DNA from 2 places in the Streptomyces sp. PsTaAH-124 genome. Region 1 is predicted to be linked to the other one. Evidence: riboswitches for the same ligand, from Rfam matches in the RefSeq annotation. Region 1 holds a riboswitch; the other holds the start of a gene.
The links. Region 1 has a riboswitch for fluoride ahead of B086_RS0112765 (DUF2180 family protein). Riboswitches for the same ligand answer to the same signal wherever they lie in the genome.

Region 1 (7,659 bases):
CGGCGCCGAGCGAGCCGAGGAAGGGCCCGGTGATGCCGCGCGCGCCCTCGTGGGCCATGTCGGAGAACAGGCTCACCACGCCGATGAGCAGCACGAAGCGCAGCGCGGTGCCGCCCGCCGGGCCGCGGCGACCGGCGCCGCTCACCGCTTCGGGTCCGCCGGTGGCTCCGGGGAGCCGTGCGCGAGCCCGCGGCCCGTGCTCCGGCCGGAGCCGTCCGCGCCGCCGTCCGGCGGGAGGCCGCCGGGGACGTCGGTGACGCGGCGGCGGCGCAGGCCCGCGTGGCGGGCCAGGGCGCGGGCGGCGCCGTGCAGGGTGCGGTAGCCACCGATCTCGTGGGCGGTGCCCGCGGGGACGGCGACCCAGCGGGCGCGGCGGCCGTCGCGGTGGTGGCGGGCGCGGCCGAGCGGCCGTCCGCCGATCGCGACGACCTGGATGACGAAGTGGCCGGGGAAGAGCGGGGTGCAGGCCAGGCGGCCGGTGCGGGCGAGCCGGCCGAGGGCCTGCTCCTCGCGCAGGTGCCACTCGGCGTTGACGACGGTGACGCGGGCCGTGCGCAGGGCCGCCACCGCCGCCCGGTCGAGGTCTGTCATGGCGCGGTGCTCCTGTCGGGCGTCAGCCGCGGACCAGCCGCCGGTGGGTGACCGGGTGCGGGCGGGCGGCCTCCTCGCCCAGCCGCTGCCGCTTGTTGGCCTCGTAGTCGGCGAAGTTGCCCTCGAACCAGAACCAGTGGGCGCCGCCCTCCCAGGCGAGCACATGGGTGGCGACGCGGTCCAGGAACCACCGGTCGTGCGCGGTGATCACGGCGCAGCCGGGGAAGGCGAGCAGCGCGTGCTCCAGCGAGGCCAGGGTCTCCACGTCGAGGTCGTTGGTCGGCTCGTCCAGCAGCAGCAGGTTGCCGCCCTGCTTGAGGGTGAGCGCCAGGTTGAGCCGGTTGCGCTCGCCGCCGGACATCAGGCCGACGGGCTTCTGCTGGTCGGCGCCCTTGAAGCCGAAGGTGGCGACATAGGCGCGCGAGGGCAGTTCCACACCGCCGACGCGCAGGTGCTCCTGGCCGCCGGAGACCGCCTCCCACACGCTGGCGGCCGGGTCGAGCCCGGCGCGGTCCTGGTCGGCGTAGGAGATGCGGACCGTGTCGCCCAGGCGCAGGGTGCCGCTGTCGGGCCGCTCCTCGCCGACGACCATCCTGAAGAGCGTCGTCTTGCCGACGCCGTTGGGGCCGATCACGCCGACGAGGCCGCCGCGCGGCAGCGAGAAGGACAGGTCCTCCATCAGCAGCCGGTCGCCGTGGCCCTTGGTGAGGTGGTCGGCCTCCAGGACGAGGCTGCCCAGGCGCGGGCCCGGCGGGATCCGGATCTCCTCGAAGTCCGGTTCGCGGCGGCGCGCGGCCTCGCTCGCCAGTTCCTCGTAGCGCTGCACGCGTGCCTTGGAGGCGGCCTGCCGGCCCTTGGCGCCCGCGCGCACCCAGGCCAGTTCCTCGGCGAGCCGCTTCTGCCGCTTGGCGTCCTTGCGGCCCTCCACCTGGAGGCGGGCGGCCTTGGTCTCCAGGTAGGTGGAGTAGTTCCCCTCGTAGGGGTGGATGCGGCCGCGGTCGATCTCCAGGATCCAGCGGGCGACGTTGTCCAGGAAGTACCGGTCGTGGGTGACCGCGACGACCGTGCCCGGGTAGTCGGCCAGGTGCTGTTCCAGCCAGGCCACGGACTCGGCGTCCAGGTGGTTGGTCGGCTCGTCCAGGAGCAGCAGGTCCGGCTGGGACAGCAGCAGCCGGCACAGCGCGACCCGGCGGCGCTCACCGCCCGACAGTCCGCGGACCGGGGTGCCGGACGGCGGGCAGCGCAGGGCGTCCATGGCCTGCTCCAGCCGGGAGTCGAGGTCCCAGGCGCCCGCGTGGTCCAGGGCCTCCTGGAGCGCGCCGAGTTCGTCCAGGAGGTCCTGTGCCTCCGGTCCTTCGGCCCGGCCGAGGCGCGCGGTGACCTCCTCGTAGCGGCGCAGCATGTCCCGGACGCCCGCGACGCCCTCCTCGACGTTGTCCCGGACGGTGGCCGTGTCGTCGAGCCGGGGCTCCTGCTCCAGGATGCCGACGCGGGTGTCCGGGGCCGGGGCCGCCTGCCCGCGCGCGGGCTGTTCGAGTCCCGCCATGATCCGCAGGAGGGTGGACTTGCCCATGCCGTTGGGGCCGACCACACCGATCTTGGCGCCGGGCCGGAACGAGAGGGTGACGTCGTCCAGGACGACCTTGTCGCCGTGGGCCATCCGCACGTTGCGCATCGTGTACGCGTACATCCGCGATGCCTCCGTAACCGGGCCGCCGGGGAGGCGGCCGTCGTTCACAGAGGCCATCAGCACGGGGTGTGCGGTCAAGGGCGAGCCTCATCGCCGTCTCCGTCCATGGTGCCCACAGCGGGCGCCCGCGCGCCAGCCCGAGCCGCCCGCACCCGGTGGCGACGGACGTCAGGTGGACATGGCAGGCATATCCGGCGGCCGGGCCGGGGAGAATGAACGTGCCGGGGCGATGGGGCTCGCCCGTGACCGCACGGACCGCCGTGCTGATGGCCTCTGCGTGGACCGCCGTACCACGGGAGGAGCCTGCGATGGAGATCATGGTCATGGTGGCGGCGACGGTCGGATCGCCGTTCGCACCGCACGACGGATCGGACGGACACGATGTGGCCGCCGCGGGCTCGACCCGCGTGACCGGCTACCCGGTCGGCGCCGGCCGGATCGACGACACCCTCACCGAGGACGGCGAGCCGACCGCCGTCCTGCTGCTGATGGAGGAACCGGCGCTGCCGGGCCGGACCGTGCGGGCCCGGCCGGTCGCGCTGGTGCACGCGCTCAGGGACGGCCGTCCGTGCCCGGAGCTGGTGTGCGTACCGGCGCACGACGCCAACTTCGCGGCCCTCACCGGCGTACGGGCGCTGCGTGCCTGGCACGCGGACGAGGGCACCCTCGCCACCGTGCTGCACCGGCTCGACCCGGCGCACCACTGGCGGGTCGAGGAGTGCGAAGGCCCCCCGGCCGCCGAGGAGTTCGTGACGGAGGCCCGGCAGGCGTACGCCCGTCTCACAGGCTGTCTGGAATAGGGCCGCCCGGCGGGACCGGGACACCGATGGCGGCGGCGGCCTTGACCGGCGCCGCCCGGACCGGTTCACTCGGACTCGGCGATGGATCCCGCCTGGGCCGTTCTCCGGCCCGAACCGCCCTCCTCCGGGCTGATGGTTCCTGACCGACGTCAGGACGCATGCCCTCGGGAGGTACGCACGTGGACGTTTCGCCGCCGTCCGTGCACGTTCACGGACCCACTCCCCCGCGCCTCCCGGAGCGCCGCCCGCGTCCGGGGCACCTGCCGGGTGCGGCGCGTCCGTCCGGCCCCGGCCGGGACGGAGCGGTGCGATGATCTGCTTCGACTGTCAGGAACTCGACGTCACGACGGTCGCCGTCGCCGTCTGCCGTACGTGCGGCGCGGGCATCTGCCGCGGCCACGGGCGGCCCACTCCGCAGACGCTGCACGACCTGACCGGGGCCGGTCTGGCCACCAAGCCGCGTGCCGCGCGGCGGATGGTGTGCCGCACCTGCCTCGCCGCGGAGCGCAGCGGGTGACCGGTTCCCGGCACCTGCCCCGACCGCCCTTCAGCGCGGGTCCCTCCGAGGCGCACACCCGCGCGCCCCGGTCGCGAGAAGGGCACCGGTGAGGGGTGCGCCGTGTCCTGACCGGCGCACCCCTCACCCCATCCTCACTTCATCCTCGTGCGGTCCGTCCGTCAGCCGCGCTCGCGCAGATACGCGTCCAGTTCGGCGGCCCCGGCCAGCAGCGCGCGCCCGCGTTCGCTGAGCCGGTCCCGCCAGTCGCACAGGGTGGCCTCCAGCGGTTCGGGGCCGCCCGCCGCGCGGACCCGTTCGATCAACGGCGCGATCTGCTCCAGCGGATGGCCGCCGCGTCTGAGCTGGTGCACCAGCCGGGCGTCGCGCACGGCGGCCTCGTCGTACACCCGGTAGCCGGTGCGCGGATCGCGGCGCGGGCGGACCAGTCCGGCGCGCTCCCACTTGCGCAGGGTCGCGGGCCGGATGCCGAGCTGCCCGGCCAGCGGGCCGATGAAGCCGCCCGAGGTCCCGGCCCGCGGACCGGAGTCCCCGGCCCGCGGGACGGAGGCGGGCACCGGTCCGGACCGGGGCACCGGGCCGGGACCGGGCGCGGCAGGTGATGTGAGGCCCCGGAGGGCCTGTTCGACCGCCTGGAGGGTCCGCCGGTCCTCCAGGAGCTGGGCGTGGCTCTCGTCGATCAGGCGCAGTGCCTCCTCCACCGCGCCCTCCCCGACCGCCCGCATCACCGCGGCCGCCGTGCGGTGGCCGTGGCCGGGCACCAGGGCGAGGAAGGTGCGCAGGGCGCGCGCGTGCAGCGGGGTGTAGGTGCGGTAGCCGTGCTCGGTGCGGGCGGCGGCCGGGAGGATGCCGGCCGCCTCGTAGTTCCTGACCGCCTGAGTGGACAGCCCGTGCGCTCGGGCCAGGTCGACCGGCCTGAGCCGCAGGCTGCTTCGCGGGCTGCTTTGAGGGTCGGACGCCATGATCCTGCCGTTTTCCGGGGCTTTTGAAGAGGGCGGTCGGGAAAAGTTTCCACCGAGGGTTCAACGATAGCGTTGAAGGCATGGCTACCGGTATCAGGAACACCGCCCATGCCGTGGACGCCGCCGCCGTGCTGCGGCTGCTCCCGTCCCGGCCCCGGATCCTCGCCCTGGGCGAGCCCACCCACGGCGAGGACGCGCTCCTCGCACCGCGCGACGCGCTGTTCCGGCAGCTCGTCGAGGAGGAGGGGTACCGCACCGTCGCGATCGAGAGCGACTGCCTGCGGGGCCTGGCCGTGGACGACTACGTCACCTGGGGCAGGGGCTCCCTGGACGAGGTGATGGAGCGCGGCTTCAGTCACGAGTGGTTCAACGTGTCGGCGCCCAACCGCGAACTGGTGCGCTGGATGCGGGAGTTCAACGAGGGGCGACCGCTGTCCGAGCGGGTGCGCTTCGCCGGGATCGACGGCCCGCTGGAGATGACCGGCGCCGAGAGCCCCCGGCACGCCCTGACCGCGCTGCACGCCTTTCTCGCCGCCCGGGTGGACGCCGGTCTGCTTCCGTGCGCCGCGCCGGAGCTGGACCGGCTGCTCGGCGCCGACGGCCGCTGGAGCGAACCGGCCGCGATGCGGGACCCGGCCCGGTCGGTGGGGCGCTCGGCCGAGGCCGCGCGGCTCCGGCTGATCGCCGACGACCTGGTGACGCTGCTCGACACCCAGACACCGCTGCTCATGGAGGCGGCCGCGCCACCGGAGCTGGAACGGGCGCGCCTGTACGGGCGTACCGCCACCGGGCTGCTGCGCTACCACTCCCGGACGGCCGACACCTCACCGGACCGGATGACCTGGCTGGTGGCCCTGCGGGACCGGATGATGGCGGCCAACCTGCTGGCCCTCGCCGAACGCGGCCCGGTGCTGGTCCACGCCCACAACGGCCACCTCCAGCGGGAGCTGAGCACCATACACATGGACGGCCGGCCGGTGCGGTGGTGGAGCGCGGGCGCGCTGGTGGGCGCCCGCCTGGGCGAGCGGTACGCGTTCCTGGCCACCGCCCTCGGCACGCTCCGCCACCGGGGTGTGGACGTCCCGCCGCCGGACACCCTCGAAGGGATCCTGTACGCCCTCCCGGGAGCCGACGGGCCCCGTGTCGTCGACGCGCGCGGCCTGGCGGACGCCCTCGCGGGCGGCACCCCGCCCGTCCCCCGGCAGTCGCCGTACCACGGCTACGCCCCGCTCGACCCGGCGCACCTGGCCCGGACCGACGGGATCGTGTTCGTGAAGGACGTCCCGGAGGCCGGACGGGCGCACACCTGACAGCAGGGCGCGGAGGAGGCCGCGCGGGCGCGGCGGGTGGTTCGGTCCTCGGCAGTCCTCGGCAGTCCTCGTTCAGTCCTCGGCCAGCAGGTCGAGGCCGCGGGCGGCCTTCAGGCCCAGTTCGGGCGCCGGCCACCTGCGGGCGCGGGCGGACCGGGACACGTCGCGCCACCACGGGAGCGCGGGCAGCTCACCGGCCGGTTCGAAGGGGCGGCCCGGGACGGGCAGGGCCAGAGCCTGGCCGACCGCGTCCGCCGCGGCCAGCGCCCACTCCGCCGGTTCCGACCAGGGGTGCAGGGCGAGGTTGAACGTCCCCCAGTGGATGGGCAGCATGACGCCCTCGGCCCGGCCCTGTTGCAGGTCGAGGTGGCTCTGCACGCCCTGGGTGGGGTTCATGTGGATGTCCGGCCAGGCGCCCGGCAGCGGCCCGGCGTCCGGCTGGTCCTCGGGCCAGAAGTCGGAGTACGCGCCGAGCTGGATCATCGTGGCGTCGAAGGGGCCGTGGTCGGCGCCGATGTCCCGGAAACCGTCGAAGTAGCCGGTGTCGCCGCTGTGGTAGACGCGGTGCTCGTCACCGGCGACGACCCAGGAGGCCCACAGGGTGTGCTGGGTGTTGCGCAGGCCGCGGCCGCAGAAGTGCCGGGCGGGGGTGGCGGTCAGGGTCAGTCCGCCGACCTTGGTGGCCTCGTGCCAGTCCAGTTCGCGCAGCCGGTCGGCGGAGACACCCCAGTGTTCGAGGTGGGCGCCGACGCCGAGCGGCACCGCGAAGAGGGTGTCCGTGGCGGCCAGTGCCTTGATGGTGGGCAGGTCCAGGTGGTCGTAGTGGTCGTGGGAGATGACCACCACGTCGACCGGGCCGAGCGCGGCCAGCGGCAGGGGCACCGGGTGCAGCCTGCGGGGGCCCGCGAAGGGGAACGGCGAGCAGCGCTCGCCCCACACCGGGTCGAAGAGCACCCGGTGCCCGTCGATCTCCACGAGCACACTGGAGTGCCCCAGCCAGGTCAGGCGCAGACCGCTGGCCGCGGGACGGGCCAGGTCGGCGAAGGTGGTGGCGTGCACCGGGATATTGCCCCGGGGCGAGCGCCGGACCCGCTCGTCCTTGTCGAAGTAGTGCTTGGCGAAGTCGAGCATCGAGCCCGAGGGCCGGATGCTCGCCGGGCCTCCCGGGTTCTGGAAGACGCCGTCCTTGAAGTGCGGGGAGCGGCGGATCCGCGCCATGCGCGCACCGCCGGGGTCCACGCCGAAGGCCTCGGGCCGCAGGGCGCTCAGCCCGGGAATCGAGGGACGGAAGCCGGCCACGTTACCTCCAGGTGGGGTCGCTCAGGTGGTCCATTATGAGGGGGCCGCCGCGCCGTTCCCGGGCCGCCCCGCGCCGTCCCCGGCGGGTGCCTGGCACAGATCTTGTCTGAGAGGCAAGACCCATTAGGGTGACTCGCGTGGCGAGAGTGCGGTTGAGCGTGGCGGAGCGGCGCGAGGAGTTGCTGCGGGCCGCCATCGGGCAGATCGAGGCGCGGGGTGTGGCGGCGGTGCGGATCGCCGACGTCGCCGCGGTCCTCGGGGTGAGCAACGCGCTGGTGCTCTACCACTTCTCGACCAAGGAGAACCTGGTGGCCGCCGCGTTCGCCCGCGCCGCCGAGGACGACCTGGCGCGGCTGCGCGCGCTGCTCGGACGGCGTACGACGGCGGTGCGCAGGCTGCGGGCGGCGGTGCGCTGGTACGCGCCGACGGGCAGCGCCAAGGGCTGGCGGCTGTGGATCGAGGGCTGGGCCGCCGCGGTGCGCGAACCCGC
Region 2 (7,659 bases), on a different contig from region 1:
CGGGGATCACGGCCTTCGAGCGCGAGATCCAGTTCTATCTGGCCTACCGGGCGTTCACCGCGCCGCTGGAGCGGGCCGGGCTGCCGTTCTGCCTGCCCGAGGTGGCGGCGGGCGCGAAGGGCGACCGGGAGCTCGGCGCGGAGGGGGTGTTCGACCTCGTGCTCGCGGACAAGCTCGTCCGGGAGGGGACCCGGGTGGTGCTCAACGACTTCCGGCTGAGCGGCCCGGAGCGGTTCCTCGTCGTGTCGGGGCCGAACCAGGGCGGCAAGACGACGTTCGCCCGTGCGTTCGGGCAGCTGCACCGACTGGCCGCGCTCGGCTGCCCGGTCCCCGCGCGGCGGGCCCGGCTCCTGCTGTGCGACGGGCTGTTCACCCACTTCGAGCACGGCGAGCGCCTCGACGACCCGGGCGGAAAGCTGTACGACGACCTCCTCCGCGTGCACGCCGTCCTGGAGCGGGCGGCACCGGGCGGCGTCGTCGTCCTCAACGAGGTGTTCACCTCCACCACGCTCGACGACGCCGTGCTGCTCGGCACCCGCACCCTCCGGCAGTTCATCGACCGCGGCCTGATCGGCGTCTGCGTCACCTTCGTCGACGAACTGTCCAGGCTGGGCGAGGCCACCGTGAGCATGGTCGCCGCCGTCGACCCCGCCGACCCGGCCGTGCGTACCTTCCGCATCGCACGCGGCCCCGCCGACGGCCTCTCCCACGCCGTCGCCGTCGCCGAACGCCACGGCCTCACCCACGACCGCCTGCGCGCCAGGATCCGGCCGTGAGGGCGCGGCTCCTGCACCGCGACCGCGACCCGGCCTGGGACACCGCGCCCGGCCCGCAGGAGGACGACCTGACGCGGGACCTGGACCTCGGGACGCTGTACGCGGCGATGGCCGACGGCGACGCCTTCCTGTACGAATGCGCCCGCCGGGTCATGATGTCCCCGCTCACCGACCCCGAGGAGATCCGCTACCGGCAGGACGTCCTGGCCGACTGCCTGCGGCAGCCGGAGACGGTCCGCGAGCTGTACGCCCTGGCCACCGAGGCCCTGGCCCGCGAGAAGCGCGTCCTCGGCAGCTTCGTACGCTCCCCGGAGGCGTCCCTCGCCCGCTCGCTGGACGTCCTCGCGCTGTTCCTCGGACTCCTCCAGCGGCTGCGGCACCTGGCCGACACGCATGCCGGGGAGTTCCGCTCCGCCGGGTTCCGCCGGTTCTTCGCCATGCTGGCCGCCGAACTCGACGACGACTGCCTCACCCGGCTGCGCGGCCACGCCGAGCGGCTGCGCTTCCGCGGCGGTGTCCTGGTCAGCGCCCGGCCGACCCGCGGCTGCCGGGGCGCGGGGTACGTGCTGCGCGAACCGCCGCACAAGCGCGGCTGGCGCGACCTGTTCACCTCCTCCGGACCCCCGGCGTACACGTACCACCTGCCCGAACGCGACGAAGCCGGGGCCAGGGCGCTCGGCGAGCTGCGCGGGCGCGGCCTCGACCTCGCCGCCGACGCGCTGGCCCGCTCCTGCGACCACATCCTGGCCTTCTTCACCGCGCTCCGCCGCGAACTGGGCTTCTGCACCGGCTGCCTCAACCTGCGCGCGGCGCTCGCCGCCCGGGGCGCACCGGTGTGCCGCCCCGATCCCGCGCCCCCGGGCACACCGGTCCTCACCTGCCGCGGCCTGTACGACGTGTGCCTCGCGCTGCGCGGCCCCGGCCCCGTCGTCGGCAGCGACGTGGCCGCGGACGGGGCCCGGCTGCTGGTGGTCACGGGGGCCAACGAGGGCGGCAAGTCCACCTTCCTGCGCGCCGTGGGACTGGCCCATCTCATGGCGCAGAGCGGCATGTTCGCCGCCGCCGTCTCCTTCGCCGCCGACCCGCGCGACCAGGTGTTCACCCACTTCCGGCGGGAGGAGGACCCGGACCTGGTCAGCGGCAAACTGGACGAGGAGCTGGCACGGATGAGCGGCATCGCCGACCGCCTCACCGCGCGCGGCCTCGTCCTGTTCAACGAGTCGTTCGCCGCCACCGACGAGCGGGAGGGCGCGGAGATCAACCGGCAGATCCTTGGCGCCCTGACCGAGGCGGGGGTGAAGGCGGTGTGCGTCACCCACCTCTACGAGCTGTCCCACGGCCTGTACACACACCGCCCGGACGGCCCCCGCACCGTGTTCCTGCGCGCCGAGCGCACCCCCGACGGCCGCCGCACCCACCGGCTGGTCGAGGGCCCGCCCGAACCCACCGCCCACGGCGCCGATCTGTACGCGCGCGTCTTCGGCGAGCGGCCGACGGCTCCGGTGGGCGCGGCACACCTCGACGAGCGCGGAACGGGACGCCCATGGACTGGCTGCGCACCGCGGTCACGGCCGATCTGATCGGCCTGGCGGCCAACTTCGACAACTGGGGAGTGGGCCTCGCCTACGGCGTCGCCGGGATCAGGTTCCCGCACCGGATCAACGCGCTCGTCAACACGGTCGGCCTCGGCAGTGTCCTGCTGGGCGCGTACGGCGGAGACCTCGTCTCCCGCCGGGTGCCACCGGCCGTCGCCGGCCTGGTCGCGTGCGGGGTGCTCGTGTCGGTGGCGCTCCTCTACCTGTACCAGATGTACGTACGGCCCCGCCGCGCCCACCGCACCGCGCCGCCGGTGTCCGCACCCCCCGGCCCGCGCCAGGGCCTGCTGCTCGGCGTCGGCCTGTCGTTCACCAATGTCGCCAACGGCTTCGGGGCCACGGTCTCGGCGGCGGTCCCGCTGTGGGGCGTCGCCGCGGCCGTCACGTTCTGGGGCTACGCGATGATCTGGCTCGGCAACAGACTGGGGACCGGGGTGGCCGCCAGGGTCGTCGGCGCCTGGTCGCCCGCCGTCGCCGCCGCCGTGCTGATCGGTGTCGGGGTGCACGAGGCGACCGGGGCATAGCCCCGCTCCGGGCCCGCGCCGCCCGGCCCCACGGTCACTCCGCGGGCACCGGGCGGTACAGCAGCAGGGCGGCGGGCGCCGCCGTCAGGGTCAGCGTGTCGGGAGCGGTGGCCGTCTCGCCGTCGTAGGCGTAGGTCAGACCGCGCAGCCCGGCCAGCCACAGCCGGGGCACGACGTGCTGTTTGGGAAGGACGAGCGCGTGCGGTGCGTCGACCGCCTCGGCCAGCAGGGCCACCAGCCGGCCGTGCCGCTGCCCGGCGTCCGCGTCGAGCAGCCGCACGTCGAGCAGGCCGTCCGACAGCCGCTCGCGCGTCGGCAGGGCGTGCAGGGAGTGCTGCCGGTACACGCCGTTTCCCGCGAAGAGGAGCCAGAGGCGGCGTGGCGTGCCGTCCAGGCGCAGCGTGAAGGGCCGGGCGGTGCCGCTGGCCAGGGGCAGCGCCAGCGCCGTGGCGGCCCGCCGTCCGCAGCGGCGGCGGACCAGTTCCCGCAAGCGGACCAGATCGGCGTAGGCACCCAGGGCGAAGGTGTTCAGGAACACCCGGGGCGGCCGGTGGGGGCCCGGCGTGCCGATCAGGGCCACATCGACGGCCGCTCCCCGGCCCTCCTGCACGGCGGCGGCCGCCACGGAGACGGAACGCAGCCCGGCCGCGCCGGCGAAGTGGTCGAGCGCGCCGCCGGGGAAGACGGCGAGCGGGAGGCCGTGGCGCAGCGCGGCGCGGGCCGCTGCGTTGGCCGAGCCGTCACCGCCGACCACCCCCAGCGCCCCGCCCGCCTCGGCCGCCGACCGGGCGGCCGCCTCCAGGGCGGCGGGCAGGCCGTCAGGGGAGCGGACGGTGACCGGGCGGGCCCGGGGCAGCAGGCTCCGCAGCTCGGCGAGGGCGCGCTCCGCGCCGGTCGCGGCCGGGTTGGCCACCACCCGCAGTCCGGCCCCGCCGGGCAGCGGCCGTACGCGGGACGGGTCCGCGCGTCCCGTCGGCGCCGGACGGCCCCGCCGCTCCGCGGCCATGGCGCGCTCAGCCCCGTCCGGGCGTCACCGGGAGCGGAACGGGGGGAGCAGGGGCAGCGCCGACAGGGCGCGGGTGACCCGCGTGCCGTTCTGCGGGCGCCACAGGTTGCCCAGGTAGGGCGCGTACCGGCGCCCGCCCCGGTGGAAGAGACCCGGCAGATGGCCCGCCAGCGGCGGCTTCATGTCGAGATCGCGCAGCCGGGGGAACGCCACGAACTCGGCCGTCATGCCCTCCTCCCGGGAGGCGGGCGTCTGGCCGGGCGCGCGGCCCGCGGTGAACACCAGGTCCACGGTCCGCCGCCCGGTGTCCGGATCGACGGCCTCCAGGACGAACGCGACCCGGGCCGGTTCCACCGCGAGGCCGGTCTCCTCGCGGGTCTCGCGGCGGGCGCAGGCCACCATGCTCTCGCCCGCGCGGGGGGTGCCGCCGGGCAGCACCCAGTCGTCCGCGCCCCGCGCGGTGCGGTGGACGAGCAGCACCGACTCGCCCCGGAAGACGACGGCGGAGCAGCGCAGCAGGACATCGTCGGGCATCCTCATGCCGATCTCCTCGCAGATGATGTGCGGGTGTTACCGGTAGAGGCCATCAGCAGGAGGTCCTGCGGTTGTGGCGAGCCCCATCGCCATGGCGACGCCCTCCCATTGTGGCGTACGTCCCCGGTCCGTCCGCAAGTCCTCCGCGCGGCCCGGCGGACCCCGCGCGCGGCCCGGCCGGTCACGCGATGCGCAGCCGGATGCCGACCCAGGTGGTCGCGACGCCGCCCGCCGCCATGGCCAGCGCCCACAGGACGGGGCGGGCGGTCAGGAGGCGGGCGAGTGCGGCGCCGAGGACGGACAGGGCGAGGACGGCGAGGGCCACGACGATCCACGGCGGGCCGGGCAGGACCGCGCCCAGCGCGAGCGGCAGCGCGGCCCCGGCGAAGCTGGCCGCACAGGCGACGAGCGCGGCCCGCCAGGACCGCAGCAGGGCGAGCCGCCCCAGGTGCGTGGTGGCCATCTTCCGGCCGTGGCCGAGGCTGAGCTGCCGGGTGATGTGCGCGAGATGGGCCCGGCGTTCGGCGTAGTCGGCCACCATGACGGTGAAGGCGGAGGTGACCAGCGCGGCACAGCCGACCCGCACCGCCAGGCTCCAGCTGACCGGGGTGCCGGACCCGGTGAGGGAGGCGGAGGCGAGGGTGAGGGCGTTGAGCAGGCCGTCGGTGATCCCGAGGACGAGGGGGAGCCGGACGGTCTCGGCGGCCCTCATGACGGAGACGGTCATCTCTTGCGGGGGGTCCGGTCGAGTGTGTAGGCGCCCGCGACCACCTCGTCGGTGCTGTGCACGACGGCACCGGCGTGCTCGATGGCCCGCTGGATGGCCGGCAGGTCCAGGTCGTCGCCCTCGATGGTGACGTCGGTCCCGATGGTCTCGACGTCGATCTCGGTCACGGAGATGTTGACGGCCTGGACGCCCGGCACGTTCTCGATCTTCTGCGCCAGATGGGTGAGGCTCGGCTCGCTGATGGCCATGTCCACATCGAGGACCAGCCGGCGGATCGGCATGAGCGGTGTCCTTGTCGAAGTGCCTGCGTGTCCTGTCGGTGTGCCTACGCGCCGGGACGGTCGTCCGGGGTGAAGCGGACCAGTTCGCATTCCTCCAGGATGGCCGCCCCTTCGGAGACGATCCCGTCGAGCTCCGGCAAGAACGCCCGTACCTTCTCCGGGGAGTCGGCGAAGACGACCGCCATGGGCAGGTCCTCGCTCAGGGACAGGATGCGTTGGGTGTGGATGCGGGAGTGGGCGCCATAGCCCTCGACACCGCGGAAGACGCTGGCCCCGGCGATGCCCGCCTTGTGCGCGCGGTGCACGATCTCGGTGGCCAGGGGCTTGTGGTGCACGGTGTCGTTCTCGCCCACGAGGACGGTGACCTTCAGTCCGGGGCGGGTGTGCCTGCTCATGCGCGGTTGCTCCGTTCGGTTGACGTACTGCTCGTGGGTTCCTGGTGCGGGGGCGTTCTCACCCGGTGTCCTCGGGGGTCGCCGCGGCGGGGACCACGAGCACGGGCAGGGCGGCCCGCTCGGTCACCCGCCGCACCACGTCGCCCAGCGGCCGGGCCCGCAGATGGCTGTCCGCGCCGTGGCGGCCCAGGACGATCAGGTCGCATCCGTGCTCGGCGGCGCTCGCGAGGAGGTCGGCGGCGATGTCCGTGCCGGTGCCCCAGTCCAGGCGGAGCTGCCCGGCGAAGGGCGGCAGCGCCTGCCACGCCCGGTCGAAGCGCTCCTGCGCCCAGGCGCGCTGGGCGCCGAGGTCGCGGGTGCGCTCACCGCCGGTCTCGGTGTGCTCGGACGGTACGAGCACGGCGCGCACCAGGACGCCGCCCCGATCACCGGCCAGGGCGACCGCGGCCGCCAGCGCCGCGCGGGCGGCGGGCGAGGCGTCCCAGCCGACGAGGATCCTGTGGAACGGTGACGCGGTCATCGGCCTCCTCCTTCACCAGGACGGCTCGCGGGCACGGCCGCCGCCGGGCCGCTCATGACAGGGCCGCCACAAGCGCCAGGGCGCCGACCAGGGCGATCAGCATGTAGGTCAGATAGGCGTCCAGGCGGCCGCACTGGAGGCGTTTGGCCGCGGCCACCAGCGCGCGCAGCGGACGGTAGAACGGCTGGTACAGATACACCTCGACGACCTCCACCACGTCGGACGCGTAGTCGAGGGTGCCTCCGGTCGCCGCCGTGCGCACCGGCCCGGCACCCTCCGGTCCCGGTTCCGGTCGCGCCGGTCCCGGTTCCGGTGGTTCCCCGCTGCCCGGCGGTGCGGCCCCGGCGGGGACGGCGCGGGTCCGGGTGCGCAGCACGGCGCCCAGGACACGCCGGGTCGGGTTGGCGTACCCGAAGGGGGTGTACCGGTCGTCGCCGTGCACACCGCCGCTCGCCGAACGCCACGCCGGGACCCGCCGCACCCGCAGGGCCCCGCCGCGCGAGGCCGCCACCAGCAGCACCAGGACGCCCGCGCACAGCACCGGCATCACCACCCACAGCCAGCTCGGGGAGAGGCTGGAGAACCCGGCGAAGACGGGCTGCACGACCCAGGGCGACACCAGCGCGCCCGCGCTGACCTCCCGCGGCACCAGCGGTGCCAGACCCGCGCCGAGCACCCGCAGCTGAAGCGGGGTCAGGGCGGCGGCCAGGCCGCCCAGGGCCAGCAGCAGGACGCCCGCGCGCCCCGCGGCCCCCAGGTCCGCCCGGCACGGGGCGCGGCGGGCCGGACGGTCGTCCCGGGGGCCGAGGACGACCATGCCGACGATCCGGACGAAGGTGACCGAGGCGAAACCCGCGGTCAGCGCGATCAGGGCGCCCGCCACCGCGAGGGCGAGCCCGTAGGGGAAGGCGGAGTACCGGAACTGCTGCATCAGGCTCTCCAGCAGGAACCACTCCGAGACGAAGCCCGCGGTGGGCGGCAGCCCGGCGAGGGTGACGGCACCGGCGGCGAGCCCGCCGGCCGCCCACGGCAGCCGGCGCGCGGTGCCGCGCAGCCGTTCGAGGTCGCCGGTCCCGGCGTCCGCTTCGAGGGCCGCGGCCCCGGCGAAGAGCAGTGTCTTGGCGACCGCGTGCGCGATCGTCTGGAGCGTGGCGGCGATCAGCCCGGCGGCGGTGAGCCGCTCGCTGCCCGTGAGCGCGCCGACGAGCGCGACGGCGTACCCGGTGCAGATCAGGCCCGCGTTCTCGATGCTGGAGCAGGCGATGACCCGCTCCAGCCGGGCCTGCACGGCCGCGTGGGCG

Region 2: another riboswitch for fluoride. It lies ahead of B086_RS42095 (NUDIX hydrolase); the one in region 1 lies ahead of B086_RS0112765 (DUF2180 family protein).

The regions. Positions count from the first base shown of each region.
Region 1 is NZ_KB892165.1:211,562-219,220, forward strand. It holds gene B086_RS39915 (MFS transporter) at 1-145, opposite strand, end outside; gene B086_RS39920 (hypothetical protein) at 142-591, opposite strand; gene ettA (energy-dependent translational throttle protein EttA) at 614-2,281, opposite strand; fluoride riboswitch at 2,322-2,385, opposite strand; fluoride riboswitch at 2,498-2,564, shown strand; gene B086_RS0112760 (inorganic diphosphatase) at 2,590-3,081, shown strand; fluoride riboswitch at 3,150-3,230, shown strand; gene B086_RS0112765 (DUF2180 family protein) at 3,392-3,598, shown strand; gene B086_RS0112770 (TioE family transcriptional regulator) at 3,760-4,560, opposite strand; gene B086_RS0112775 (erythromycin esterase family protein) at 4,641-5,870, shown strand; gene B086_RS0112780 (MBL fold metallo-hydrolase) at 5,943-7,169, opposite strand; gene B086_RS0112785 (TetR/AcrR family transcriptional regulator) at 7,307-7,659, shown strand, end outside.
Region 2 is NZ_KB892189.1:26,402-34,060, reverse strand. It holds gene B086_RS40950 (MutS-related protein) at 1-776, shown strand, start outside; gene B086_RS40945 (MutS-related protein) at 773-2,356, shown strand; gene B086_RS0127405 (manganese efflux pump MntP family protein) at 2,320-2,895, shown strand; gene B086_RS40940 (diacylglycerol kinase family protein) at 2,930-3,901, opposite strand; gene B086_RS42095 (NUDIX hydrolase) at 3,926-4,441, opposite strand; fluoride riboswitch at 4,472-4,535, opposite strand; gene B086_RS0127390 (hypothetical protein) at 4,617-5,147, opposite strand; gene B086_RS0127385 (DUF211 domain-containing protein) at 5,159-5,443, opposite strand; gene B086_RS0127380 (DUF190 domain-containing protein) at 5,488-5,838, opposite strand; gene B086_RS0127375 (universal stress protein) at 5,897-6,358, opposite strand; gene B086_RS0127370 (proton-conducting transporter membrane subunit) at 6,411-7,659, opposite strand, start outside.